Regions from separate parts of the Paenibacillus sp. FSL R7-0048 genome, predicted to be linked through region 3. Evidence: riboswitches for the same ligand, from Rfam matches in the RefSeq annotation. Region 3 holds a riboswitch; each other region holds the start of a gene.

Region 1 (10,682 bases), 5.9 Mb from region 3:
GAGCGAATAGCGGCTATTTTTAGGGAGGTTTTCCCTAATTAGTTCACACCCACTCTGTACATCGTACAAACAAAGAACGCATATCGCCCATATTCCACCGTCACAGATACCACAAATCATCTACTACAGCCGTACGAATATCACACCTAACAACTCGTCCACCGCACAAACCAATATATTAGAACACTACGCGTGGTCTATAGCCATATGGCATAGTGAAATCCATTACTTTTCCTACTCTTTACTCCATAAAAAAGAAGCTGCCCCCAAGTAGAATTCACTACTTTTGAGTCAGCTTCTTTTCCTATGATTCTTGGTTCACAACTTCACTCTCAAAACGGTCAATACTTTCATTAGGACCAATGAGTACCATAACATCGCCTTCACTTAAATAATCATGGGCAGTTGGAGCGACGATTATTCCACTTTCCCTATTTAGGGCAACAATACTGCAGCCATATTTAGCTCTTGTATTTAAATCAGACAAGCTTCTGCCGTTCATGCAGGACGGTACGGTCAGCTCGACAATTTTATAATCCTTGGACAGTTCAATATAATCCAGCAAATTGGGCGTCACCAGCTGATGTGCCACACGAATCCCCATATCCCGCTCCGGAAAAATAACCCGATCAACCCCCAGCCGCGACAGTGCGCGGCCATGAAGGATAGAGATTGCCTTAGCCACCACTTGCTTGACTCCAATCTCCTTCAACAAAATGGCCGCCAGAATGCTTCTCTCCATATTGTCACCAATCGCAACAATCCCACAATCAAAGTTCCGTACACCAAGCGAGCGCATAATTCCCTCATCTGTAGCATCTGCTACTACCGTATGCGTCAGCTGATCGCTCATTTCCTCCACGCGTTCTTCATGGTGGTCAATGCCGAGCACCTCGTAGCCCATTTCCATCAGCTCAAGCGCCAGGCTTGAACCGAAGCGACCTAAGCCGATTACTACAAATTGCTGTGCTTTCATTTCTAATTAACTCCTATCCAATAATTATTTTACCTTCCGGATACTTATACAGTGGTTTACCCTGTTTGGGACCGAGTGCATACGCTAAGGTTAGTGGACCTAGCCGACCTGCAAACATCGTCAGACAGAGTAGAATCTTACCGATCGCTGACAGTTCCGGAGTTAGCCCCATAGTCAGTCCTACCGTAGCAAAGGCGGAGGTCGTCTCAAACAAGATTGCCAAGAAATTACTGTCTTCAGTTGTGGAGAGTATCATCGACACAGAGGCGATTAACAACAAAGCCAGCAGCGTGATCGTTAATGCCTTGTAGATGCGCTCTTGAGCCAGCCGATAACGGAACAACACAACATCTTCCCGTCCACGCAGCATAGCAATTACAGCACCAATCATCATCGTAAAGGTTGTTGTCTTAATCCCCCCGCCCGTTGAGCCCGGAGAAGCACCAATAAACATAAGAATCACTATAAAAAATTGTGTAGCCTGCCGAAGTCCAGCAATATCTACTGTGTTCGCGCCAGCCGTACGGGGAGACACGGATTGAAAGAAGGCCGATAATATTTTACCGCCGAAATTCAGTGAACCCAGGGTACGAGTGTTAGTAAACTCAAATATAAAAATAACCAAAGCTCCGATCAGAATCAGCCCTGTACTGGTGGACAGGACAACTTTACTATGTAGAGACAGCCTGCGGGTTACCCGAAACTCCACCAGATCTGACATTACAATAAAACCAATCCCGCCGGAGACAATCAGAAACATCACAATAATATTCACAAGCGGATCATATACATAATCAGTTAAACTGCGAAAATCCCCAAAAATATCGAACCCCGCATTATTAAACATAGACACCGCATGAAATATGCCATAATAAATCGCTTTTCCCAACGGCATATCAAAAGCCCAGCGAATAGACAGCAGCACAGCGGCACAGCCTTCTATGACAAGAGAATATATGAGGACTCTCCGGATCAGTCGCACAATTCCTTCCATAGAGCCTTGATTCATGGCTTCCTGTAGGATTAGCCTGTCCCGCAAAGATATTTTACGCTTTAACACCAGTGAAAATAGAGTGGCCATGGTCATAAAACCTAAGCCGCCGATCTGGATCAGAATCATAATTACGGTTTTCCCAAAAATGGTGAACGAAGTTCCGGTATCCAGCACAACAAGCCCTGTAACACAGGTTGCCGACGTTGAAGTAAATAATGCATCAATAAATTCCACGGAATTCCCGCTTGTGCTTGAGATGGGCAGCATAAGCAGCAAGGCCCCTATCAGAATGATCGATGCAAAACCAAGCACCAGTATCTGCGGCGGCGAGAGCTTCAGAAACTTAAATTCAGAAATCCTGCGAAACTGTGAAGCCACTTTGCTCACCTTCTTATCAAAAATTCCAACAAAAAAAGCACTGGAAAACCAATGCTGACTTGGTTCCTGCAGTAAATTAGCCTACGAGGTTAGCTGTCGGATTCGGACTGTGCAGGCTGCCCTATTCGTTCCCAGAACGAAATTCACCCCTGATGAAAGTGCCATTTATCGTGTACACTCCACTTTTCATCACTTCTTATGGTTCCCCCGTTTTCACCAGAAATTCGGCTACTATACAATTGCATACAAATTATATACGTTATTTAGTGAATTCACAAAGACACAATTAATGCTCATTCACATGAAAAAATGCGGTTTAAAGAGACTGCATCAAAAGGAGTGCCTTTTCTCATCACTTTTCCGTGTTTTCCCTGCAATTACACCGATTCTCATCATTCGTGCAGAAATGAACACGATAAAATTCATGGTATAAATTCACATGACTATTCTATACTATCTCTATTACCCATAAAAAGAACATATAATGTTTTTTGTAACCAACCAGGCACTAATACTATAATGGAACATAACATTGTCACAGTACATAACAAGGAGGCGTTACATGAATCCCGTCGGCCAGCCCTTACAGCAACGTGCCCTCTCCAAGAGGCTCATCATCTCGGGCATTATCGGTCTTATTCTATTTATTATGTTTCAGATTTCCCCTTCACTGCTTAGTAGCCCTACAGGTGAAGATACCACCGTCATTAGCAAGGCAGAAGCCCGTGACCAAGCCATATTATTTGCAGAACAAAAGCTCAACTACACCGAAGCACCAAACGATCAATGGAATGTACTTTACCAGACGGACTCTTCCTTTTATGGTTATATGTCTCGCGAGAAGCTTGTGGAGGACTACACCAAGAAAAAATTGGATCAAAAATATCCTTTTGATGTCTTTCGGGCAACGCTTACTCCTTCAGCGGAGCAAGAGCCGCAAATCATCGTTGACCTCAATATGTATAACGGTAAGATTGTCGCTTTCTCAAAGGCTGCAAAAGTTACCTCCGAAGAGGGGCCAGGCATCGCTTCCGTTGGTGCAAAAGAGGACAAGGGAGCTGACCTCACTCTAGCGCAGAAGGAGAATCTTGCTCGTCCTTGGCTTCAGGAATGGGAAGTAAATCCTGCCAAGCTACAAATTGAATCGAATACAGGAAGCCATGGGCTAGTGTATACGGATAGTACTGTTCAGGTCGGCGAATCCTTATTGCACTATTATTTTGATTTCAGTGGAGAGCAGGTATCCAGCTTTAATGCCGGATTCACTGCACCAGCTTGGCATACCTCCTACGTACAAGGACAGACCTCTTTAGCGGAAAAGCTAACATTATTCGGTTACGGTATACCCACACTGATTTTAGGAATTCTGGCACTCGTCTACAGTATTCTTAGAAGAGAGCATACTTCCTTTAAACGTGGAGTATTCCTAAGCTCAGCCTATTTTGTAATCATGATGATCAGCACCTATAATATGCTTCCTGAATCAACGGGCGAAGGGCTAGAAGCACAGATTACCTCTGTCATTATGTTTATCATTTATGCTTTGTACAGCCTGCTGATGTCCTCCTTGCTCTACTTCTCTTTAGTGGGCGGCAATGGCCTATGGCGAAAAGAGGAAGGCATGAACCCTTGGCCCCGCGCCAAAGAGCCCGGCTATGGACAATATGTGTTGGACAGTATCCGGGCTGGATACATCTGGGCTTTCGTTCTGCTAGGGGTGCAGACGGTTATGTTCATCATATTATCGTTTACCTTGCACAATTGGTCTACTACAGACGCCACCCAATCTCCCTATAACATGAGATATGCTTGGCTTCTGCCTATCGTCGCATGGCTCGCTGGTTTATCTGAGGAAGCCATTTATCGCTTTTTCGGAATTCCTATGCTGAAAAAGGTGTTCCGGAACACTTTTATCGCTTGCTTGATCACCACACTGGTTTGGGCGTTTGGCCATACGTTATATCCGATCTATCCCATCAGCTCCCGTCCCATTGAGCTGACTGTAATCGGGCTGCTGTTCAGCTATATTTTCCTTCGTTACGGGTTTATTGCTGTCATGTTCAGCCACGTCGTGTTTGACAGCATCCTGATGGGCGCTACGCTGATCTTTATGAAGGAGAGCGTAAATGTAGGCGCGGGTATCTTCGCGATTATTATGCCGTTCATAGTCGCTTACATCGTCTATCGATTTAATCCACCACAGAAGCCTAAGCCGGTGGAGCCTTCTTCTTTGATTTAAACTAATGTGAAGACGTAATGAAATTAAAAAAGGGCATCAAAGCCGCTTTAGTCGCTGCTTTGATACCCTTTTTCTTTTGTCACCATTGCTATGAGGTTGGCTCTTCATCCTTGAGCGCATCAAGAATTTGTTTTGCCAGCTTTTCTCCAATAGAAAGTGTACGGAAATCATCCACGGAGGCTTCTTTAATTTTCTTAAGCGATCCGAAATGCTTTAGCAGCGCTTTACGGCGCTTCTCACCTATACCAGGTATAGAGTCCAGCTTGGAGGTAACCATGGACTTCCCGCGCTGTTCACGGTGGAAGGTGATCGCGAACCTATGGACCTCATCCTGAATCCGCTGCAAAAGGTAAAATTCCTGACTGTCCCGGGCTAGCGCGACAGGCTCTGGCGGATCTCCAACCAAAAGCTGAGCCGTCTTATGCTTATCATCCTTAACAAGGCCGCAGACCGGAATGAATAATCCCAGCTCATTCTCCAGAATATCAATAGCAGAGGAGATTTGCCCTTTCCCTCCATCGACCACGATAAGATCCGGTATCGGAAGATTCTCCTTCAATACCCGCTCATATCGCCGCCGAATGACCTCGCGCATCGTTCCATAATCATCCGCACCCACCACCGTACGAACCTTATATTTACGGTACTCTTTTCGTGCAGGCTTACCATCAATGAAGACAACCATCGCTGAGACCGGATTAGTCCCCTGAATGTTCGAGTTATCGAACGCCTCAATACGGCTCAAGCGTTCAAGCCCCAAGCTCTCGCCTAAGCTGATCGCTGCTCCAGAGGTACGCTCTTCATCCCGTTCAATCAGCCGGAATTTCTCGTCGATAGCCACTCTTGCATTTTGGCAAGCCATGCCAACCATCTGCTTCTTAAGACCGCGTTGTGGCACAAGCACCTTAATGCCCAGCCACTCCTGCAGAATGGAGGCGCCGCCAGCGGCATCCACGATCCCAGCTGCCGCAGCTTCCTCCGCCGCCGTCGCACGTACCTCAGCCTCTTCAGCCGATTCAGGAGTATCTTCACCCTGTTGTAAATCCGCTTCTGCTGGAGCAGCTATGGCGATCTCGGGTTTAGTCTCTTTATTAGCCAGAGACTCCTCATCGAGCACATCCGGCAGCAGGATCTCCTGCGGCAAAGCGGGATTATCACTATAATACTGCGTCACATAAGACATAAAGTCACTGTAGGCTTCACCATAGAACGGGAACACGGAGGAATGGCGCTGAATCATCTTCCCTTGTCTCATGTACAGAATCTGTACACACATCCATCCCTTGTCTACAGCATAACCAAATACGTCCCGGTCCTTAGTATCTGTAGTGTTGATCTTCTGCTTCTCCATTAATGCATCGATATGGATAATCTGATCCCGCAGTTCCTTCGCCCGCTCAAAATATAATTCCTCAGCAGCTTCCTGCATTTTTTGCTGTAAATCCTTTTTGACCGCCTCATGACCTCCGCCTAGAAAAGCAGCGATGTCCTGCGTAATCTGCTCATACTCGGATTTCTGAACCTCCTTCTCACACGGTGCCAAACACTGGCCCATGTGATAGTAAAGACAGACCTCCTTTGGCATCACGCCGCATTTACGAAGCGGGTACATACGATCTAGGAGCTTTTTAGTCTGCTGAGCAGCATAAGCATTAGGATAAGGGCCAAAATATTTTGCTTTATCTTTAATCACCCGGCGTGTAACCTCAAGGCGCGGGTGAGTTTCATTCGTTATTTTTATATAAGGAAACGTCTTGTCGTCTTTCAAAAGCACATTATAACGCGGCATATGTTTCTTAATCAGATTACACTCTAGAATGAGCGCTTCCATGTTACTGGACGTAACGATGTATTCGAAATCAGCAATATTAGCGACAAGCCGCTGCGTTTTACCATTATGACTGCCTGTAAAATAAGAGCGTACCCGATTCTTAAGTACCTTCGCTTTGCCCACATAAATAATAGTGCCTTCCTGATTCTTCATCAGATAGCAGCCAGGCAGATCGGGTAGTAGTGCCAGTTTATTGCGGATATTGTCCAAAATGATCCCCTCCAGCTAAATTGGACCCATGATTAGTTGGCATTCAGCACACAAAACGCCTCCGGAATGAACCGAAGGCGCTGAGTGGCAGGGCCGAGGCCCGAACAGTAGCATCTATCAATTATTGATGTTTTGCTACGATATTTTTCAGGGATTCTTTGGAGTTCAGTCCCACAACTTTATCTACCGGTTGACCATCTTTGAAGAAGATCAGAGTTGGGATACTCATAACACCAAAACGGGAAGCCGTTTCCGGATTCTCATCCACATTCAATTTTGCAATTTTCACGTCGTCTCCGAGCTCTGTGGACAATTCATCCAAGATTGGAGCGAGCATTTTACAAGGACCACACCAAGGAGCCCAGAAGTCTACTACTACAGTACCTTGACCTTCCACTTCGTTACTGAAGGATTGGTCAGACACGTTCACGATAGCCATGATATTGTTCCTCCTTTAAGTTTTGCGAAGCATTACGCACATCTTAAGCCAAAGCTTAGTTCATGGAAGCTGCTCCGAAATATGAGTTAATAAATTGTTTCATGTAATATGATAACCAAATTACCACTTACCGACACATTACAAGTATAACATATCTTTATGGGATATGTGAAATATCACTCGCAATTATATTGCCTTCAATGTATTTTTTTGCGTACTCTTTTCTTTACAACCTCCCCAGCATTTCGGTATACTTAAAGAAAGCGCATTAATTGTCAATGACTTATTTCATAAACAAATGTCAATTTGCATCTAATAATACAGGGCTTGTCCCTGTAAGGAGGCAGAAACTATGGATATTAACGCGCAAGTACGGGACCCACGAGAACATATCAACGAAGAACCCCGCAATGATCTTGGGGATTTAATGACCGGATTTTTCGGAATGACCACGTTTATGACGGTTGTCTTTTTCGGAATGGTCATCCTTAAATTCATTCTCTCGGAATAAAGGAATCATCGCACAATAAAAAGAAGCTGTCTCAAAAGTAGTGAATGCTACTTATGGGGCGGCTTCTTTTTTTGGAATAATGAGGGAAAACCTCCCTGATTATAGCCGATATTTGCTATAAATGAACGGAATCAGGGAATTCCTCCCTAATAATCGGGAGAATATCTGTTTTCGCTGACGAATCAGTTCATTTTTAGGGAGACTTTCCCTAATTATCGATCAGATTCAGTATGCCCGCCAGATGCTGCAACCCGAAAGTGTGTTTGAACAAGTGAAAAACAATCAGGACTTAAGGCGATCCTGCTTCGTAGCAGGGAAAAAGCGGCGTTTGAGTTCGAATAACTAAAAAAAACGAAGAGCAGCGATCCTCCAATAAAAGAGGAATCACTGCTCTTTTGAATTTTACATTATGAATATTCCAGGCTTATCTATTGGCCCCTCGTTGATTTTCCCCATGCAGTGGAAGAACATCCACAAAAGGAGCAATGCGATCCATTAGTCGTTGGCCTTTATAGACCTCTTCACCATCTTTGCTCGTAAAGCTAAGATGTTTCTCCAAGCCATCCAACGGATAATTCGAGGTGTAGAAGGTTGGTTTGCGGTTCATCCGATAATTCAAGATCGCCCCAAGTACATGATCACGAGCCCAAGGATTCAAATTTTCCGCACCAATGTCATCAAAAATAAGTAAATCGCAGTTTTTCATCGTATCAACAGTTTCCTTCATCTTCTGGCCATCCATCATGATCGATTTCAAGTCCTCTATAAAGTCCGGCATGTATACGATCACTCCGGTATATCCAGTAACAGCAAGCTCATGCAGTAAATAACACATCAAAAAAGTTTTGCCTGTTCCGAAAGAGCCATGTAAATAAATGCCGCGTGAAGTCAGGCCTTCCTCTTTAACATTCGTGATATAATCAAATATTTTATTCACAGCCGAGACCCGGCGCGGGTCTTTGCCCATAATATCTATCTCATCATAACCGCCGTTAAGTACACGCTCGTCCACATAAAAGCTACGAATACGTTTGCGGATGTTATCCTGATTATCTTGTGCCACTTTAAGCCGGCATGCCGTCTTGCGTTCATATAGATCCACTGAACCATTCACAGTTTCTACCGTTAGTTTACTATAATGGCCAGGAAAATCATTTGGACACTTCTCTAGTCCTGGGCAGTTCGCACAGTTTCGGCTTTCCTCTACATATTGATACAGGCGACTCATATGAAGCCGCAGTCGTGATTCGTCCAGTTCAGGATGTTCGGACTGTAATGCCTTCACAAGTGGATGATTGAATAACCCCTGTTCAAGATCGCGTTGACGCTGCCGTAGAGTTGGATTGTTGATCGAACGAAGTACATCGCCCATAGACTCCATTGTTCCACCTCTCTTTCATTAAGGCGTTTGCGATACGCCTTTTTTCTTACTGGCCTTAATTTCTGCCGCTTTCTTCATCATCGCCGCGAATTCCTCTTCCGATACTGTTCCGGCACTTCCATCATCCAGCACAATCGGAATTTCCGGTTTATTGGAGCGGCCTGTATTTTTGGCATAAGAACGTGATCGTGTTCCTCCAGCCGTATTAGCCGTTGTCCCCTTGCCCTTCACTTTGGACTGATCTCTAATATATCTTACAGCCTTCTCGTAGGTGTTCACTTGTTTAACCAGCATATTGGAGGCGATAGCCTCTACAAAATTGCGGTTCATCCGCTGTTCTCCACCCGAGGCTACCATAGTCATTAAATAATGAATGAGTACATTAATTACTTCACCGCTCAGCTTATAGTTCAGATCTATTTTCTCGAACATATCCATCAGATGGCTGGGTACTGCACCCGGGAAAAAGGTTTGTAGCAGTCTTGTATAAGGTTCGTTTCGCAGCATCATATTATATTGGTGAATGTCACACTTGGACAAAAATTGTGGCGGTACTTCTACATAAAACTCCATCTCTACTGATTGCTCTGGTGGTGCTATAGAATCATCATTCTCTTCGGTCGCACTGGACCGGATAGAAACAACTTTCGCAGCTGCAATTTCACGTTTTTCCTGTCGTTTCATATCTTGCCTGAAATGTTGGCTCGCTTTATATTGCAACGCATCCAGCATGACCTCGCCCTCCGGTGAGAACACTCCATCCTCATCCAGCAAACGACATAAATCCTGCGGACTCAGTTCGTATTTATGAGCAACATAGTTAATTACACCCATTTGAGTATGGTCAAAGCGCAGTTTTTCTACATGAGCCCGATTCACAGATTCCCGTGGAAAACGCAAAATAATGTCACTATATCCGATTGCCTGCTCTCCGGATTCAAGCGTGCCGGGCTGTCGAACAGAGGCTACCTCTGCCAAAGCTTGCTCCAGCTCATAATCAATGACATGTGTATTAAGTTGAAAAATATCATAAAAAGGCACGGAAATATTCTCTTTGCCTATAGATCTGCGACTCCACTCTTCCGGTTCGCGATTCCAGAACTGTTCCCGTAAGGACAGCACAGCAAATTTGCCAATCTTATCACGTAACAGCAAGGTTAAATGCTGAGTGGCAAAAAAGTCGGCTGGCGATAGCGGCGGCATTAGCTCATATTCATATAAATAATCATCTGTTTCCGGCACATAGATTCGACAGGTCTGCAACAGACCCACTGCTTCTAACCGGGAAGCCTGATCAATTAAATATTTGCGGCCTTTCTCATTGGGTTCAACACCCAAAGTCATAAATAGCCTGCGCTGTTGCTCCACTCCAGAATAGCCAATGCTATCTGCTGGCACATGTTCAACCAGCAAGCGATAGAAACTGATTGCAAAGGCTCCTACCATAGGTTGATATACAGAGCTAAGCATACGTCCATCTATAACACTAAGACCAAATTCGCGGGAAACGCAGTACCGATGATGTTCGGTGAAATGATGTAAGTTACTCATCCGCATCTACGGATACCCCCTTGTTTACACGAATTCATACAGGATTCTATTCTATCACAAATTAACATAGCGAAAATGTAAATAAAATCCCAATTTCGACTCTTTTCGCAATATAATCAACTTCTTCTTACGAATATCTACCTCTATTAAACAAGAAGAAACGGCTTCGCCG
Region 2 (8,685 bases), 3.8 Mb from region 3:
GTCCCTAGAGGACAGAAAGGAATTCTCCTTGAGTAAACCTAAAAAAAGTCCAAATGTTCCCCAGTTGAGCAAACAAGAGAAACGACGGGTAGAACAGGAGCAACAGAAGCAGAAAACGAGAATTTTAGTTATTAGTTCAATAGCTGTAGTAGTTATCATTTTTGTTGGATTGTTTATGTTAGCTTCGAAAGATGCAGCAAAGAATGTCTCTACAGGAGAACCGGTAGAATTCAATTACAGTGAGCTACCTAGGATTGGTAATGAGGATGCACCTGTTAAGCTTGTTGAATTTGGTGATTTCAAATGTCCAGCTTGTTCCCAGTTTGCTGGCTCCATGAAACCGAAAATTGTTCAAGATTTTGTCAACGAGGGAAAAGCAGCTCTTTACTTTGTAAATATGGCTTTCGTTGGTCCTGACTCTGAGACAGCTTCACTAGCTGCATTGTCTGTATACCATCAGAATAAGGATGAATTCTGGAAGTTCTATGATGTTGTGTATGCGCAGCAAGGGGATGAGAGCGTGGAATGGGCCACTGAGGATTTCTTGGTAAGCCTTGCTGAAAAAGAGAAATTAGCGATCGATTACGATCTGTTGCGTAAAGACATCCAAGAGAAAACTTATGCAGATGAGCTGAAGAAAGACATTCAGTTGGCAACTGACGCAGGCGTGACAACTACGCCTTCGCTCTACATTAATGGAGTGAAAACGGCTGAACCTTTCGATATTGAAGCGATTACATCTGAAATTAACACCGCCGCAAAAGCAGTGGAGGCAAAGTGACAAAATTCCTATCTTTTTGCAAGCGTAACTGCCTCTATCTGGCCTGGTTCGTCTCTTTGGTTGCTGTAGCTGGTAGCTTGTATTTAAGTGAAGTCTTGAAGTATGAACCTTGTAAGCTTTGCTGGTTTCAGCGGATTTTTATGTATCCGCAGTTATTTTTGTTGGGAATTGCCACTTTCCGTGGAGATAAGCGCATCATTCCTTATGTGCTTCCATTAAGTTTGATTGGTGGCAGTATCTCAATCTATCATTATGCGGAACAGAAGATTCCAGCATTAAGTAAAGTTCTACCTTGTACAGTTGGTGTTCCTTGTAATAAAGATTACTTGAACTACTTCGGATTTATAACGATTCCTTTGTTAGCTTTAATAGCGTTTGCTCTAATAAGTCTCCTTCTTTGGTATGGACGTAGGGAAGAAGAAGTGATTGAAGTAGATGCTGAGGAGAGCTTAGGATTTTAGTTTTTACTTTGGAAGTTACAAAAAAGCTGAAAAGGTATTAAAATCACGGGCTAGAGGGATAATTGAAGATAATGAAAGAGAGCATCCAATAAGACGCTATATTTGAGCTTATTGGATGTTTTTTCATTCTTTTTTCATTTTTTTCAACGCTTTACTGTAGGCACTTTGTAGACTAATATTAGACCTTGTGAGAAGTTGAATATGCGCTGAATTTTCTTAGGAAAAACGGGGGAACCAAACTTGGCATTCATGCCAATGGGGTGAATCGGAACCGGGTCGAACAGACCTCTACCGTAGGGCTATAACCACAGCCCGAATCCGCCAGCTAACCTCGTAAGCAAGGTGGGAAAATGACCATGCATAAGCATGCGGATCATTTCCGTATGCTTATTTTTGTGTCTGCATTTATGAAATCCACCGATGAAAACAGCGCACGGAAATTCCGTTTCAGCTCCCAAAGAAAGGAACTGTATCCACCATGGTAAGCAAGGTAAAACGACTATTGATCGGACGTCCGATGAAGTCGAATGAACTCGATCATGAAAAGTTATCCAAGGTTAAAGCACTGGCTGTTCTGTCTTCTGATGCGCTCTCGTCTGTAGCCTACGGAACGGAACAAATTCTGATTGTACTAGTGGCTGCCGGGTTTACTGCCATCTGGTATTCCCTGCCAATTGCATTAGCCGTATTGGGCCTGCTGGCCATCCTGATTTTATCCTATCGGCAGACGATTTTTGCTTATCCGCAAGGAGGCGGAGCTTATATCGTAGCCAAGAGTAATCTTGGTATTCCGACAGGGCTGCTCGCTGGGGGTTCATTATTGGTGGATTACATTCTTACCGTAGCGGTTAGTGCCTCGGCAGGGACGGATGCGATCACATCGGCTTTTCCAAGTCTTCATAATCATACTGTTCTCATCGCTGTATCTGTTATCGTTTTATTAACAATCATTAATCTTCGCGGAGTGACTGAATCGGCTTCATTTATCGCAATTCCAGTGTATTTGTTTGTGGTTTCGATTGTTGTTCTGATTATCTCCGGTATCGTTAAATATGCAATGGGTGGCGCGCATGCGAATGTTCCTGAAATAGGCAGCGCCGTATCTAATGTAAGTTTGTTTCTACTATTAAAAGCGTTTAGCTCTGGTTGTTCAGCCCTAACGGGGGTTGAGGCCGTATCTAATGCGATCCCAAACTTTAAGGCACCGGCTGAGAAAAATGCAGCCAAGACGCTAATGATCATGGGACTTATCCTTGGCTTTATGTTTACCGGAATCACTGTGCTGGCATATTGGTATGGGATTGTGCCAGATGAAAAGGCTACGGTTGTCTCTCAGATCGCTGAATCGACCTTTGGCCGTGGCGGATTGTACTTTTTCATTCAAGGGATTACAGCAGTGATTTTGTTCTTGGCAGCTAATACAGCATATTCAGCGTTTCCGCTGCTCGCCTTTATGTTTGCAAAAGATAAATATCTGCCACATGCATTTATGGTCCGTGGTGACCGCCTGGGCTTCTCAAACGGCATTATTTTTCTAGGAGTTATGTCTATCATACTTGTGACTGCATTCCATGGGAATACGGAAGGTTTGATTCCACTATATGCGGTAGGCGTGTTCATTCCTTTTACCTTATCCCAACTGGGGATGATGGTGCATTGGATCAAAACAAGACCCGCTGGATGGGTGAAAAGATTTGTAGTAAATACCATCGGTATGCTGACTACATTGACGATTACGCTTATATTTATCATTACTAAATTCTCGAGCGTATGGATGGCATTCATTTTCTTACCTGCTGTAATGTTCGTGTTCCACCGTATTCATAAGCATTATTTGAATACTGCGGATCAACTGCGTATATGTCCGGCTACTGATAAACCTGTAATTAAAGGAAGTACTGTAGTTGTTCCTGTTGCAGGGGTTACACGTGCTGTATTACATTCCATCAGCTATGCGAAGTCTCTAACAGATAATGTTGTTGCTGTGTATGTAGGCTTTGATGAAGAAGACATTCATAAGATGGAGCAACGGTGGGAGGAATGGAATCCAGGTGTACGCCTGATTGTTCTTCGTTCCAGATATCGTAGTATCATTCGTCCGTTAGTGAAGTTTATCGATACGGTAGAGTGGAAGACCGCTGCGACGGATCACATCACGATTTTGATTCCACAGTTTATTACCAAACATTGGTGGCAAGCCGTGCTTCATAATCAGACCAGCTTTTTAATCCGCTCGTATCTAATGAATCAAAAGGACGTTGTAGTAGCGACTGTCCCGTATCATTTAAATAAATAAGTAGAAGATTAAAGATGAGGTTATATCCGGAACGTTCGGAATATAACCTCTTTTGTATTTTATATGAAGGAAATTGTTGCAAATCCACAGAATTTGAAATTTATATGTTGACACAGAGAATGAGAATCAATATCATTTAAAAGTGAAGCAGAGGTAAAGGTCACCTTTGAATATCAAAGCAGTTACATATAGGAGGGTTTTTAATGTTTTGGCTTAACAGAAAAAGATCAGGAAGCATGAAAGTGACGATGAGCGGACTAATAGTGATGACGCTAATACTTTCCGCTTGTGGTAATAATAATGCTGAAAGCTCATCAAATGCAGGAACAGCGCCTACAACAGCGCCTACAGCAGAATCTACAGAGGCACCTGCTGCACCTAAGACGTTAACAGATGCAATGGGTCATAAAGTAACGATTCCGGCTAATCCACAGCGCGTTCTGGGTTCATATTTGGAAGACTCTTTGGTAACTCTGGGTGTAACTCCAGTAGCTCAATGGTCAGTTACAAACGGCGTTCAGGATTATCTGGCCACTGAATTGAAGGATGTTCCTACAATTAGTTACGACCTTCCGTTAGAGGCTGTAACCAGCTTTGCTCCGGATCTTATTATCATCCCATCGGAGTCTTCTGTTCAGAACGGGATTTACGATCAGTTGAATAAGATTGCACCCACTTATGTAATTGGGGATGAACTAAATCAAGATTGGCGCAAATCGTTGCTTAAGATGGGTGAGATTTTGAACAAAACCCCTGAAGCAGAAAAAGCCATTAAAGATTATGATGTTAAAGCAGCGGCTGCGAAAGAACAGCTTACAGGAGCTATTGGACAAGAGTCCGCGGCTATTTTATGGTTGGTGCAAAAAAACTTCTATATTGTAGACGAAACCCGCAGCAGTGGAGCTGTATTATATACAGACCTTGGCGTAACGCTGCCTAACTTAGTAACAGAGATCCCAGTAGGAACAAGAGCAACTTGGAATCCGATCTCACTAGAGAAGCTTTCTGAGCTGACCGCAGATCATATTTTCCTTGTAAATAGTGATAAGACTGAAGGTTCGGAAATCCTAGATAGTGCAATCTGGAAGGGCATCCCAGCTGTAAAAGCTGGAAATGTGCATGAAATGAGCTCAACAAGCAGCTGGCTTTACAGTGGGGCGAACGCTGGCAGCAAAATCATTGACGATGTGCTAAAAAGTCTTGTGAAATAAAAGTCGTAATTCACCATGAATGAGACTGATCATTTCGGTGGGGAAGGGCGTGCAGATCAAGTATCTCGGGATACAAAGATCTGCACCATTTTTTTATAAACCAATCCCATAGTACGGAAAAATCGTTCCTGCAATTGTACAACATAAATATTTTTGCGATAATGAGAATGATTGTTGTTATCATATAAACCATTGTAACTATTGAATAAGGAGACGACTCATGGTTTCACCCTCAGATTTCGCAAATCGTATTAAAAATGAACCCAAAAAAGCTCTACATACCCGACCGGCAGCTGCCATTGGTATTCTTATTTTTGGACTTGCTGCCATTGCCTTCGGATTGGCACTTTCGGTCTCAGTGGGTGCGGCAGATATCAAGTTAGCTACGGTATGGGAAGCTATATTTCATTTCAATCCAGATTTACAAAAACATCAGGTGATTAGAGAACTGCGATTTCCACGTGCTATTGCTGGCGCCTTAGTCGGTGCTTGCTTCGCAGTAGCAGGGGCTATCATGCAGGGGATGACAAGAAACCCGCTTGCGGATTCAGGGCTGTTAGGTTTGAATGCAGGAGCAGGGGTAGCGCTGGCCATAGTATTTGCTTTTGCACCCTCACTCTCATTCACTTCACTAATGTTGTATTGCTTTATCGGTGCCGCTGTGGCCTCTTTTATCGTATTCGGAATCGGTTCGCTTTCTTTTAATGGCCTGACCCCCTTGCGATTGACATTAGCAGGTTCGGCAGTTAGTGCTTTATTGGTTGCTATTAGTCAGGGAGTAGCTATTCTTTTCAACTTATCTCAGGACATAGCCTTCTGGTTAGCTGGTGGGATGGGTGGAGCTAGCTGGACTCAGATCAAGATTATATTCCCTTGGGTGGCCGTAGCCTTAATTGCAGCGATGATGTTATCACGATCCGTCACATTGCTCAGCTTAGGAAGAGAAGTTGCGGTTGGTCTGGGGCAGCGGACAAGGTTAGTTCAATTGGCATGTATGATTGTTGTGGTTATCTTAGCTGGAAGTGCGGTTTCAACGGTTGGCCCGATTGCTTTTATAGGACTAATTATTCCACATGTTACACGTTATTTCGTTGGAGTGGACTACCGCTGGATTATCCCTTGCTCGGCAGTTCTAGGGAGCTTATTGATTATCTTTGCAGATATTGCCGCAAGAATGATAAATGCACCTTATGAGACACCGCTAGGAGCTTTAATTGCCATCATCGGCGTACCGTTCTTTATTTATTTAGCGAGTAAGCGGAAGGGGGAGCTGTAATGCCCAAATTAACCCTTACTCCAGATGAAAAAGAACGCCGCACACGCGCCTTAACGGTGTTAGTGCTCCTTGCTATACTGATCGTCGTTGTGTTTATAGTCAGTATGAATACAGGGTTTATGCGTCTATCCCCACTAGAGGTATTACATACACTCATGGGTGATGGAACACATCAGCAAAAGCTTATTTTATTTGATTTCAGATTACCCCGCATCGTAATTTCATTGTTAGTTGGAGCGGGCTTTGCAGTATCGGGCTGTATTCTACAAAGTCTCGCACGTAATGCACTCGCAGAACCGGCTACGCTGGGCATAAGTGCTGGTGCAGGTTTTGCGGTAATCATTTTTATCTCGTTTTTTCCGGCTACAACAGCAGCTCCGGTATTTGTCTTGCCTCTCCTAGCGCTTGGTGGGGCTGGCCTGACCGCAGCTTTAATCTATATTCTTGCCTACCGGAAGGCAGATGGTCTGTCTCCTACAAGGCTGATCCTTATCGGGATTGCGGTCGCTGCAGGAATCAATGCTTGCCAGCTTGTATTGGCACTTAGGCTTGATCCTAATAATTATCAATTTGTAGCTACTTGGATCGCCGGGAAAATATGGGGTGGGGATTGGAGATTCGTCCTTGCTTTGCTGCCTTGGATCGCGATTCTGTTACCGTTCGCCTTCTATAAAGCCCGGGTTCTAAATGTATTGAATCTAGGGGACCATACTTCATTAGGTCTAGGAATGCGTGTGGAGAAGGAACGTATTCTCCTTCTGGTAACAGCCGTAGCGCTTGCCGGCTCCTGCGTCGCGGTAAGTGGAGGTATTGGCTTCGTCGGCCTGATAGCACCACACCTGGCTCGCAGGCTGGTGGGACCCCGTCATCAGGTGTTATTACCTGCTAGTGCTTTGACAGGGGCGCTTCTTATGATTACCGCTGATACCATTGGTAGATGGGTATTGCAACCTGCCGAAGTTCCTACTGGCATTGTGGTTGCGATTATTGGCGCACCTTACTTTTTATATTTACTCGCCAAGTCGAAAGCGTAAATTAGTTCATACTTAGGAGCATAGCTCCATAAAACTTTTAAGGGAGTTGTAGATCATGTCAGAACGTTTGAATACAGAAGAATTAAGTATTGGGTATGCTGAGGCTACTATAGTTAAGGGATTGAACTTGTCTATCCCTACGGGGAAAATCACCGCACTAGTGGGCGCTAACGGCTCCGGTAAATCTACAATCCTCAAAACGATGGCCCGGATTATGAAGCCGAAGAGTGGCACCGTAATGCTGGACGGCAAATCGATCCATAACTTTTCAACTAAAGAGGTTGCTCGTCAGCTAGCGATTCTACCGCAGAACCCAACGGCTCCTGACGGTCTGACGGTATCTGAGCTGGTCAGCTATGGTCGTTTCCCTCATCAAAAAGGATTTGGCACGATGACCGCAGAGGATCGCAACATCATCTCCAACGCCATCTCTGTTACGGGCATGGAATCTTTTCATGATCGCCCTATTGACCGTCTCTCTGGTGGACAACGTCAACGCGCTTGGATCGCTATGGCGTTGGCTCAAGAAACAGATATTTTATTCCTTGACGAGCCTACAACGTTCCTAGATATGGCGCATCAGCTCGAAGTTCTTCAACTTTTGCAAAAGCTGAATGAGGAAGAAGGCCGTACCATTATCATGGTCGTGCATGATTTGAATCATGCTACTCGTTATGCGCAGCATATGGTAGCGATTAAGTCCGGTACTGTGGTTAGCGAAGGCTCACCTACTGAGGTTATGACACCAGATGTATTGCGGGAAGTGTTTGGAATTGAAGCGGATATCGTTCCGGATCCACGTACGGGTGTGCCACTGTGTCTTCCTTACGAGCTTGCTGCCTATAAAGCTGTGTAATTATCATCTAAAATCATACAACGAACAGGCTCCCGTCATTGACAAGGGAGCCTGTTCGTTGTTACAGTTGTGGTTGCCTACAATTTCATAATAACTCTTTAAAATAGATCAAGGACCATCATTTATACATGGTTAAAGGAGCATGAAAACATGAATATTGACAAAATTCAAGATGATCTAGAGCAGCTAATGACCGCAGGAATAGTGAAAAGTCATGAGAATTTAAAAGATCACGTGTACACTAAAATGGGCGGCAAAGCTGATATTTTGGCTGCACCAGCTACTTATGATGAAATTCAAAAGATCGTTACATATGCAGAACAAAATGGGATAACCCTTACGGTACTTGGGAATGGCTCCAATGTGATTATCCGTGATGGAGGGGTACGTGGAATCGTTCTGCAAACAGCAGGACTTACCGAAATGGGAATTCGCGACAATCTCTTATATGCGCAATGTGGTGCCAAAATAATTGATGTTTCCAGATATGCGCGTGATAAGGAGCTTACGGGTCTTGAGTTCGCCTGTGGCATTCCAGGAACAGTTGGTGGAGCGCTCTATATGAACGCAGGTGCTTATGGCGGTGAGATCAAAGATGTCCTGCATAGTGCACTAGCTATAAATAAGAACGGGCAATTGGTAACTCTGCAAGGAGATGAGCTGCAATGGGGATACAGAAAAAGTGTATTCGCAAGCGGTGAGTATATTGTACTTGAGGCCAAATTTGCTATGACTTCCGGTGATGTTTTAACGATCAAGGCAAAAATGGA
Region 3 (10,682 bases):
GGCATCCAGCCATAAATATTATATGGAGGCGTATAGCTCCACTTACAAATAGCTTCTCCGTGAATTGCCTCCATAGGAACTACATGAAAAGTTACCGAGGGATTTATCATAAAGTCAACGATCTCCTTTCACGAGGACATTGCTATATTACTAATTATATACAAAATGGGGGAGGTTCGACTCAGAAACTTTATATGAGAGGAATGTTTTACAAATTATGAGAGGGGTAAATAAGTAATAAGACAAAAAAACAAGCTCTCCTCCAAGAGTTACCTTGGAAAAGAGCCTATGTACGTTACTTATTGAACATCATCATTGTCTTCCGATTCAGCAGCAACCGATTGGTAAGCGTCTGTGCTCATAATGCGCTTAGCACCAACGTAGCGTTTCACGTAGTAGCTATCACTCAGAGAGCTAATCGTAACACCGCGTGAGGTAGAAGCGTGTGCGAACTTACCTTCACCGACATAAATGCCGACATGGGAGACACCTTTGCCACTTGTATTGAAGAATACAAGATCTCCGGCTCTTATATCATCACGGGAGATTGCTGTGCCCATTTGATATTGGGAACCTGATTGGTGTGGAAGGTTAATGCCAATCTTATCAAACACATACATTGTAAATCCGGAGCAATCAAATCCGTTAGTGGATATACCGCCGGATACGTATTTAGTACCGATGGCCTTGTCAATCACTTTATCCATTTTGGAATCTGCGAAAGCGCTTCCTGCTCCGATGGTGAGGATGATGGAAAAGCTTAGTACTGCTGCTGCTAACTTCTTCTTCAAAAGTGTATACCCCTTCCAAATGCCTACGAGGTTAGCTTAAGGGTTCGGTTGAAGGTCCCCTATGACCCCTCTATATAATGGAGGTCAATTCACCCAAAGTTGGTTCCCCCGTTTTCCTAATAGTTAGGAAACTCGGCTCATACTGTTGATTAGGATTAGCTTGTAATCAATACATGACAAAACCTTTGTAAATAACAACTTAATGATTACAAAAATGTTACTAAAATCTCACTGCGCTAATTGTAACAAACAGAAAGCCGCTTGGCAATCGTTTTTAACATATTAATGCAGAAAAATTGGCATTTTTACGGTAGAAAGGCATATGTAAGCGTTAATAATGACCTAATTTTTAATATAATTGCAATTTTTATCAAATAAACGTGTTTCAATTGGGCTCTAATAGTGTAAAAATATATTATGGAAAAAAGAAAAACCCGAATTTGATTACGGGAATAATCAGATTCAGGTTCATATAGTTGTAATTATGAGGTTATAGTTGTGAGGAAGGTTTCAATCGAAGGCTACAGCTTGATAAGCTGAAGTACTCATTACTCTTTTAGCGCCAACATAACGATTGGCCCAGTAGGCCTGACTGAGTGAAGTGATGGTCACTCCACGCGAAGAGGACGATTGTGCGAATTTTCCGTTTCCAACATAAATGCCGACATGGGATACTCCATTGCCAAGTGTGTTAAAGAACACTAGGTCACCAGAACGCAGATTGCTTTTGGATACAGCAGTTCCAACGCTATATTGAGCTTTTGATGTACGAGGTAAAGTAAGACCCACATTCTTGAATACATATTTTGTAAATCCAGAGCAATCAAATCCGGCAGTGCTTGTACCTCCGGTTTTATAGGCAACTCCAATAGTCTTTGAGATTACAGTGTCCATCTTAGAGTCGGCAAAGGCGCTTCCTCCACCAATAGATAATGCCATTACAAGTCCTAGCGCCGCAGCGACGCATTTTTTTCTTAAATTATGTCTTTTCAAAAGATGTACTCCTTCCAAGGCCTGCGAGGTTAGCTTAAGGGTTCGGTAGAAGATTCCCTATGATCCCTGTAAAGCGAGATCAATTCACCCAAAATATGGTTCCCCCACTTCCCGGTGCAAAGGAATTAGGCGTGTTAAGCACCAAGAGAATGACGTTTCGACAGTTACACTTACGATAAATACATTTAGTTATGTAGGAATCGTTTCAATTGATTACAAAATTGTTACTAATAGCACAGGACTTATTGTAACAGAGCTTTTATGATTTTGCAAATACTCTTAAGTTATCCGTAATGAGAAAAAGTCCCAGCTCCTGAATACAGGAATTGGGACCTTTTTATTATGTCAAATAAGGTTAATTTATTGTGGAAATGCTTTGCTACACCATAGATGATATTGTGCAGAGATTCCCCACATTTTTAAGAGCGTAGAAGGTAGTGGTGAGATTTGCCGTATTATAAGTGCCGGCAGGCCGGGACAGAACAGACCCGTCAGTCCGCACACTAGCAGTAAGAGCAAGCCTCCCGCACCAAGTACAATGGAAACACCTATAGCAGGAATCAGTGACCGCAAGCAGATGAACAGTGAGGAGAACATTCCTGTACCGCCGGTGTAACCAAACTGCATATATAGAAGAAACAGGCGCACGATAAAAATATATATAAGCCATGCCAATACGTATGGTACTAAATGAAGTAACAAAGTGTAGTTAAACAAAGAGGATAAGAACAGCCCGTACATTTTTGGAGCAAGCCAGTAAAGCGGCAGCAGGGTCAGAACCCATTCGATTAGGCTAAAGACTAAGACAGGTAGTCCATAGATCTTCATGCCAGGGAAAAAGAACAGTCCGCGCTCGCCCCTTCGCTCCTGGTGGAGCTCATGCAGCAATCCTGCCCTTATGAAAGGAGAAAGCAGAAGTCGCAAGACAACAAGTCCTAGAAGCATCCATAACCAAGTGCGTATCGCAGGGTCAGTATTCAAGCTGAACTGTCCCTCGATATAATACAACAGTCTGCCCATACCGCTGCCGCCGGCGTCTTTATCTGGATAGCGCAGTAGAATTGGAATAATAGCAGATCGGATGAAACCATACATAAAGTAGCCCCAGAGCAGTCGGTAGATGAAGAGCAGAATTAAAATATAAAATTGCTCCTTCATGCTTTGCCAGCCGCGGGTTATCGATGTTCTCACAATCATTCACCTCACCAGACAAGAGTTCCGAGCACGGTTTCAAGTAGTTTAGTTACACTTAACGTCCAGCGAGAGAGCGTCTTGTGCTCTATTTCCGCCAGCCTAAAGTTGTTTAAATGTTTGCTCTCCAATAAGATGGAATGCTCAGGGTCAATCTCAGCAGAGAGAAGAGGCTTATCGCTTAACAATTGAAACGTAGTCTCTGCTCCTTCACCGTTCCAGACCCGCTGCACCGAAGAGCTGTCGGCGAATGTGAATTTCACGGGAACATCATCGTAATGGCTCCCTTTATTTGAAATCTTCACTAATGATTCGTAGCTTTGAGCATCGCCGCTGTTATTTTTTTTAAAAGTAATCGTATCTACTGAGAAGTCAGGCGCACCATCACCATAAATATAGTCATCGAAATAGGCCTGCCATGATTTTTTGGTTACCTTCTCAACGACTTTCTGAAAATCTGACGTAGCGGGATGCTGGAAACGGAACTTACGAGCGTAGGAGGACATGATGTTGTTCATTGCTTTGGTACCTACCTGGCGTTCGATATCTTTAAGTACAAGCTTGCCGCGGATATAAACATTTCGGCTATAGGAATCAGCCCCTGCATATTTCCACGTTTCCAGATTTAACGGCTCAGGTATAGTCACCAGGCTGGCCTGTAAAGGCAAATTAGACTTGATACCGTATTCTTGTTCCATAAGTCTGTCTTCGGCATAGGAAGTAAAGCTTTCATCCAGCCAGGCCTCCTCGAATTCATTGCTGGCTACCATACCGTAGAAGTATTGATGGCCGATCTCATGAATGACGGTTCTTTCAAGTGAGGTATCTGGAGAAGAATCCGCGGCCCCAAAGGCTGTAATAAGGGTAGGATATTCCATTCCTCCCGCGCCGTTTCCCTCCTTAGGTGGGACGATAATAGACAGCGTAGAGTAGGGATAAGGGCCATACCATTTGCTGAAGTAGGTCAGGGCAGCCTTGGCAGCTTGAAGGTAACGCTCTTGTAAGTCTTTGTGCAGTGGGTCGAGATACACCTTAATTCGTACTCCAGGCACTTCCGGCGTAGAGAAAGCTTCCTCTGCTACTGTAAAATCAGGGGATGCAGCCCAAGCGAAGTCGTGGACATCATCGGCGTAGAACTGATATATTTTTTGATCTTGTTTGAGCTTGGCATTTTTTACAGGAAATCCGGTCGCAGCCACCGTATAGTTGGAAGGAACGGCAATCGTTACATTAAAGATGCCAAAATCACTGTAAAACTCAGAGGTCCCGTGATACTGATGCAGGTCCCAGCCTTCTTCTTTAACTCCGCGTGTGCCCTTAGGCTCGTATACACTAAGCTTAGGGAACCATTGCCCAGCCATAACGAAGTTACCTGAAGCACCCATGCGAGCAAAGATTTTGGGCAGCTGGACTTCATACTGAAGCTTAAGTGTTACACTTTCCCCGCCATTAACAGGCTGAGGAAGATGTACCTTTAGAAGCGTCTTATCGTTGATATTGCCGTCATCAGGTTGGACATATTGCACTCTTTGCATTAGCGAAGTTCCCTCTGTCGTGCGCAGATCGGTCAGCGTCATATTTCCGAAGCCGTTCTCAGGCATGCTGTCGCCTCTGAGCGTCCCCCCGGATTCCTTCATAAAGGTGGTATCTGATGAGGCAAATGCATTTGGATACATGTGAAAATATAAATCACTTACTGGCTTTACTCCGGGGTGTGTCCAGGTTACTGTCTCAGAAGCTTTTAAGGTTTCTGTGTCAGGAACAAGCTGGACATCAATGTGATACTCGACTACCCGCTGGCTTAAAGCCTCCTCTGCCGGGACGGGGGCGCTCTCAGGCAATACCTGCTGTGGTACGGCTGCAGGCGCTGTGCCGCTGGAGGACTTGGCCTCTTTTGAAGCAAAGCTAGTAACAGAAGCTGTTGAGCTATCCCCTGAAAAGGCCCATATTCCTCCTCCCAGCAGCGCGAGGATGGCCAGGGTCGCAAAGATGATGTACTTTAATGACAGTGACTTCATAGTGTGATTCCTCCCGTGACAAGCATCTACGGGATGTATATGTTTGCAATCGCCGCATTATTAGCTAAAATTAAATTATTCGTAAGAGGAAGGGTGTGCACTCGTGGACAACATACAACCGGAGGGCAAGAAACAGATTGCCTTAAATATTGTGAACGCTAAAAGTAAACATAAAGGCTTTGGAGCAGGCTCTATAGATCTCAACAACGTTTCACCTGTCATTATTGATGGTGATGTGGCGGTTATTGATATCGGTGCCATGCATGCCAAGAGCAAGGTGGAAAAAGGAATTAAATTTTCCATGAATCGTGAAGATGTACCGAATGGAAGACAGGTTTGGGTGGTATGGGTAGCGGTAGACCGTACATTGGAAGCTCAATTTTATGGTGGAATCACAGCCTGTGAAATGTGGATTGATACAGAAGCGCGCCGCGGATGGAAAATTCTTGCCGAGCATGTCAATAAGCTGGATGCAGCTCTTAAACGCAAGATCGATGTGGCAGGGCTTGGAGCCATTGAGAAGTCGGCGCTCAAATCCCTTCTGATCTCTCATAATGAAGCATGGTGGAATGCATCCTCAGATGAGCTTAAAGCTGCACTGACTGAATAGTATAGGAGCCTCCAGAAGGGTTATCCGATATAGAAAAAGCTTCGACCTCCGGAAATAGGAGCGTCGAAGCTTTTTTAATTTATGATTTGCTTGTGCTGCTAAGCTTGCGTTTGAGCTGACTCACTCTGGCTTGGCTAATCCCGAGGATTTCTGCAAGTTCTTTTTGGTTGGCATAGGGATGATCTTCAATAGCTTGTTCCAGACGTTGGCACATTTCCTCTGTCTTCGACTTTCGGATGCTGGTGTTGTGCTCAGGTGCCTCAACAACAAAATCCTCACGTGACTCTGGCAATTGAGACATGCGTTCAGGATCGACAATTTCTTTTAGACAGCTGCTACAAATAAACTGCTCTTTATAGTAGGTGACATGGTCGTGGCTTCTGCAAAATGTACACTCTGTCGAGGTGTACTTCCTAAGGACGATGATTTTTTCGTCTAAAACAAAAAATTCGATAGGATCACCAATGTCGATATTACGCGTCATACGGATTTCTGCGGGAACCACAATTCTCCCAAGACTGTCTAAACTCCGGATCATGCCTGTATCCTTCATCCCATGTCCCTCATTTACATCATTATATTTTGGTTTCTAATAACTATTATAGCAGTAATTGAGAGTTAAGAGAATGGGGTAAGCATAATAAATAAAACGGTTACATCCCTTATGTGATAAGTGATATTTGAATTTGGAAATCCTGTTGTTACTACAATATATAACTTATAAAAAAAGAAAAACCCCTTCAATATAAATGAAGGAGCTAATTCAACCACCAGCGTTTAATGTTCTTCCATAGGGAACGATTCTCTTCAGCAGGATCTACCTTGCTTTGTGTGTCATCGACAGCAGGAGCGGCGCCAGTTCCATGCAATTCGCAGTATTCGGTGGGCTCAGTTCCACTAATAAAGGTTTCCAGTTCTTTGTCGGGACATGCTGCTGTAGCAAGTTTACCGGATTGCGGATTGACGTATACGCTGACCACTCCATCTGGAATGGGGAAAATTTTTGGAGGGACATTTTCCAGCGCTTTTTCAGTAAATTGGGCGAAAATGGGAGCTGCACGCCGTCCGTCGGTAGTTGCGATGTCGCGCCCCTTGTCGTATCCAACCCAGACTGCCGTTGATAGCTCCGGGGTGAATCCTACCATCCAGCCATCTGTATCCGTAGTGCCGGTCTTGCCGGCTACCGGACGTTTGAATATGGAAGCCACACGATTGCCCGTCCCCCCAGTCTCGAATACCCCCTCCATTAAACGAGTCAGGACATAGGCAGCTGAAGGTTCTACGACGGTTACTCCTTTGGGTTGAGGTGCTTCATACAGGACCATGCCATTTGAATCGGTTATTTTTAGAATGGCTGTGGTCGGCATTTTCTGACCGCTGTTTCCAATTACAGCAAAAGCCGCAGCCATTTCAAGCGGACTGATCGGTGAAGTGCCTAGTGCCAGCGAAGGTACGCTTTGAAGTGGACTGTCAATGCCCATCTTCGCAGCCATTTCGCTCACTTTATCCGCGCCGATCTTCATAATTGTATTAACAGCATAGATATTGTCCGATGCTGCGATAGCTTGCCGCATATTAATTTCACCCAGATACTTATCCCCAAAGTTTCGGGGCTGATACGTTTTGCGGTTGTTATCATAATGAAACATCGTTGGCTGACTATTGAAGACCGAAAGTCCTGTCATCTCTTTGGAAGAGAGTGCGGCCAAATACATAATCGGCTTAAAGGAGGAACCCGGCTGGCGTGTGGTGGCCAAAGCATGATTGTACTGGTTGGTACGATAATTTTTTCCGCCGACCATTGCTTTGATGTAACCGGTGCGAGGATCGATGGATACAAGCGCAGTCTCCAGATCACTAGTTTGATCCATCTCTTTGTCAACGGCATTTTCTGCGGCATGCTGCATGTCAGGGTCTAGGGTGGTATAGACATTTAGTCCGCCTTGCTCCAGCTCATCATTACTGATGTGGAGCGATTCTATAGCCAAATTGCGGATATAATCCCGGAAATAAGGCGCAGCTACAAGCGTATCCTTTTGCCCTTGCGGCTTGAAGTTTAAGTTCTCTTGGACGGCTTGTCCCGCTTCTTCCTGAGTGATATTACCTAAATTCGCCATGACGGTCAGGATGATTCTCTGGCGCTTTTTAGCATTGTCCATGTGGTTGTATGGTGAATAATAGGTAGGTCCCTTTGGAATTCCAGCCAGCATGGTACTCTCTGCCAGGTCTAAATCCGCTGCAGATTTACCAAAATACATCCGTGAGGCTGCTTCAATGCCGTAAGCACCGTGGCCATAATAGATATTATTTAAATACATGTTCAGGATTTCATCTTTGCTGTATTTCATCTCCAGCTGCATCGTATAGACAGCTTCTTTAGCCTTGCGCGTCCACGTTTTTTCATGGGATAGGTAGAGGTTACGTGCGAGCTGTTGAGTTAGCGTACTAGCACCCTGCGACCGGTTCCCCTCTTCCAGATTGACAAGAACAGCTCGTGCCATCCCTTTCAGATCAAATCCGGAATGCTCATAAAATTTACGATCCTCGACTGCTAGTGTAGCTTCAATGAGCAGGGGAGAAATTTGACTTAATTTGACGGGTTCACGGCTGCGGCCGTCTGAGGTAAAGGTGGCAAGAACATTGCCCCGGGAGTCAAACAGCTTGGAGCGCACATCATCGCTAATCGGTGGAAGATCTTTTTGATATAGATAACCGAGCAGAGCTCCGGTGGTTAATACAAATAATATGATCAAGGCTGCCAGCAGCCGAAATAAACGCCGGAAGCGGCTTTTTCGTTTCGGTGGATTCGTTGATTCGCGTGTCATGGCACCAGACTCCTTTCTTTCATATTATGGGGAAGGATCTGGAAGGATATTCATTAGGGATATGGAGGGTAACAAATTGTTTCTATTTTGTGATTGTTTAAGGTAGATAGGGTATCCTCTCTGGCGGTATAACAGAGTAGGGATTGTGAGTAAGGGTATATACATATTAGGAGGTGTCATCATGAAATGGACGAAAAGGATTCATAAGACGACAATAACCGCCCTCTCGGCGACGCTTATTATGGTTTCAGGCTGGAGTGCACCTGTAACTTCTGTACATGCTGCGGCTGCACCAGCACCAGCGACTTGCGGCACGGGAGATCACGGCTTGCTACAGGCCCTGCAAAACAAGCATTCAGGCGATGTATCCACACCGCTTAGCTTTTCTGATGTTCAGTTTTTGAATGGGAATATTGGACGGGCAGCAGGTAATGGATTTATGATTGGTACCTCTGACGGAGGTTGCCATTTTCAAGAGATCTATCAAGGACAATGGGGCTTCAAACAATTCGATTTTCCCGATAATGTACATGGCTTTGCTCTTGCTTCTGTAGAGGAGGGGCAGGCTCAATATTTAATTGGTACCTCTAACGGTGGCTCGGAGTGGAAGAGACTTTCGACCAAAGCCGTCAGCTTTGAAAGAATAAATTTTATCGATAGTAAGAAAGGTTTTGCTTATGAGAGAGCCGCAACGTATTACACCAAAGACGGGGGGCTGAGCTGGAGTAAGATTTCCACCCCACCCAATACACGAGGCGCTTATTTTAGTGACCGGAATACCGGCTGGGCGGTTGTAATCGTGCCGGGAAGCGGATATCGGGTAATGAAGACCACAGATGGAGGGGGAACTTGGAGCCTTTCACTGAAGGCGGCTTTTGCCGAGCCCGAGTTTGGACAAATCTCCGCTAAGGGAGATCAGGTCGCTGTAGTGCTCTATGGCGGTACGGGGATGAGTCAGACCTCCTACTCGCTATATGAAAGTGAGAACAGGGGGAAAAGTTGGAATCGTGTGATCGCTCAGGAAACTGCGGGCGGCGGACCTGCGCCAGGCAGTGGCAAGGCTGAATTCAATAAAGGGCCAGCCGCTGGCAAACCCGGGAACCTGCAGCTTGTGGGAAACAGCACATCTTTTTTAGTGGGATTTTCCCCAGCAGCAGAGAAAGTGGCAGTTGGACGCTCTTATAACGGCGGTAAGCAATGGACTAATCTTCCGGAGCTCGCTGGTTATGACGGGGTAATCTCCTTCACTAGTAATAAAGAGGGCTGGCTCGCCATCCGTGAGCTTGATTACTCTTCCTTGTATGTGACCAAAGACGGCGGAGCTTCATGGGAACGCAGGTTTTCTTTAAAAGTGATGACCCAATAATTCTCTTCAATAAAAAATATAAGGGTCCGAAGTATTGTAAACATCGCAAATAGACAGCAGAGCAGCGATTCTCCGGATACTTGGAGAATCGCTGCTCTTTCGTTGGTTTCTTGCTCGCTTCAATAGTACCCTTATCAGTGCCCTAATCAGATCCCTCATCCTCGGAGGGTTACGGACCCAGATGACGTTATTTGCAAATTTTCGGCCTTTGGGATAGGGTTTCGGACTCCAGTAACACTATTCCCTAGAAAGAGGTTCAAATGGGTTGTTTTTTATGCCAATAGCGACTAAGGGGTCCGTTATCACACCGAATATGGAATCATCCTGCGTTTAGGGTCATCTATGTCCGATAGGTGCTTGGTAGGTGCAAATATTATCGAAGTAAATGATATACATAGAGAATGGACGTTCAAAGTGTGCTTTTAATCATCAATATGGTAATATTTTATGTGCTTATGAAGATATGCTTGATTCTGTATTGAAATGCTTCTTTGAACTGGATTATAGTGTACAATGGGAAAGCGAAATAGGCCTTTGATTAATATAAAAATGTTTAAGCTTTGCCATTAGACGTTTTTCTTATGCAGAATGCAGAGGCTTGCAGAATGGAGGAACGTGTGATGCCTGAAATACAGTCTGACAAATATGATGTCTCTATTACGCTCGTGAGCCTTCAAGATGGTCAGCGAAATGTTATGGAAGCGAATGGAGAAGTAACATCCAAGGGACCGCATCTATATATTCAATATGAAGAATTAGAGCAGGGTCCTCGCGGAGAGGAAGTTTCTGTTCGTACAACGATAAAGATTGCAGGCAATCAACTGAAGCTAATTCGCCATGGCGGGATTCAGTCGGAGCAGAGCTTTGAAGCTGGACGGCGTCTGCCAG

The links. A riboswitch is a leader RNA that binds a small molecule or an ion and turns the genes downstream of it on or off. The one in region 3 is predicted to bind cyclic di-AMP.
Region 1: it holds a riboswitch for cyclic di-AMP, as region 3 does, so the genes downstream of both, NSQ91_RS26710 (TrkH family potassium uptake protein) here and NSQ91_RS00545 (C40 family peptidase) in region 3, are expected to answer to the same signal.
Region 2: it holds a riboswitch for cyclic di-AMP, as region 3 does, so the genes downstream of both, NSQ91_RS17380 (APC family permease) here and NSQ91_RS00545 (C40 family peptidase) in region 3, are expected to answer to the same signal.

The regions. Positions count from the first base shown of each region.
Region 1 is NZ_JBBORF010000001.1:6,034,345-6,045,026, forward strand. Features, by position in the region: gene NSQ91_RS26705 (potassium channel family protein) at 305-976, opposite strand; gene NSQ91_RS26710 (TrkH family potassium uptake protein) at 990-2,348, opposite strand; cyclic di-AMP (ydaO/yuaA leader) riboswitch at 2,411-2,588, opposite strand; gene NSQ91_RS26715 (CPBP family intramembrane glutamic endopeptidase) at 2,911-4,587, shown strand; gene uvrC (excinuclease ABC subunit UvrC) at 4,676-6,628, opposite strand; gene trxA (thioredoxin) at 6,750-7,067, opposite strand; gene NSQ91_RS26730 (YqzM family protein) at 7,420-7,578, shown strand; gene dnaI (primosomal protein DnaI) at 8,003-8,959, opposite strand; gene NSQ91_RS26740 (DnaD domain protein) at 8,978-10,516, opposite strand.
Region 2 is NZ_JBBORF010000001.1:3,892,965-3,901,649, reverse strand. Features, by position in the region: gene NSQ91_RS17390 (DsbA family protein) at 29-781, shown strand; gene NSQ91_RS17385 (disulfide oxidoreductase) at 778-1,242, shown strand; cyclic di-AMP (ydaO/yuaA leader) riboswitch at 1,437-1,596, shown strand; gene NSQ91_RS17380 (APC family permease) at 1,721-3,538, shown strand; gene NSQ91_RS17375 (iron-hydroxamate ABC transporter substrate-binding protein) at 3,742-4,749, shown strand; gene NSQ91_RS17370 (FecCD family ABC transporter permease) at 4,970-6,025, shown strand; gene NSQ91_RS17365 (FecCD family ABC transporter permease) at 6,025-7,059, shown strand; gene NSQ91_RS17360 (ABC transporter ATP-binding protein) at 7,115-7,915, shown strand; gene murB (UDP-N-acetylmuramate dehydrogenase) at 8,066-8,685, shown strand, end outside.
Region 3 is NZ_JBBORF010000001.1:112,936-123,617, forward strand. Features, by position in the region: gene NSQ91_RS00535 (GNAT family N-acetyltransferase) at 1-110, opposite strand, end outside; gene NSQ91_RS00540 (C40 family peptidase) at 300-791, opposite strand; cyclic di-AMP (ydaO/yuaA leader) riboswitch at 797-939, opposite strand; gene NSQ91_RS00545 (C40 family peptidase) at 1,302-1,730, opposite strand; cyclic di-AMP (ydaO/yuaA leader) riboswitch at 1,788-1,926, opposite strand; gene NSQ91_RS00550 (hypothetical protein) at 2,145-2,975, opposite strand; gene NSQ91_RS00555 (M1 family metallopeptidase) at 2,987-4,993, opposite strand; gene NSQ91_RS00560 (YwhD family protein) at 5,097-5,603, shown strand; gene NSQ91_RS00565 (AbrB/MazE/SpoVT family DNA-binding domain-containing protein) at 5,683-6,156, opposite strand; gene NSQ91_RS00570 (transglycosylase domain-containing protein) at 6,362-8,428, opposite strand; gene NSQ91_RS00575 (hypothetical protein) at 8,610-9,794, shown strand; gene NSQ91_RS00580 (DUF1934 domain-containing protein) at 10,415-10,682, shown strand, end outside.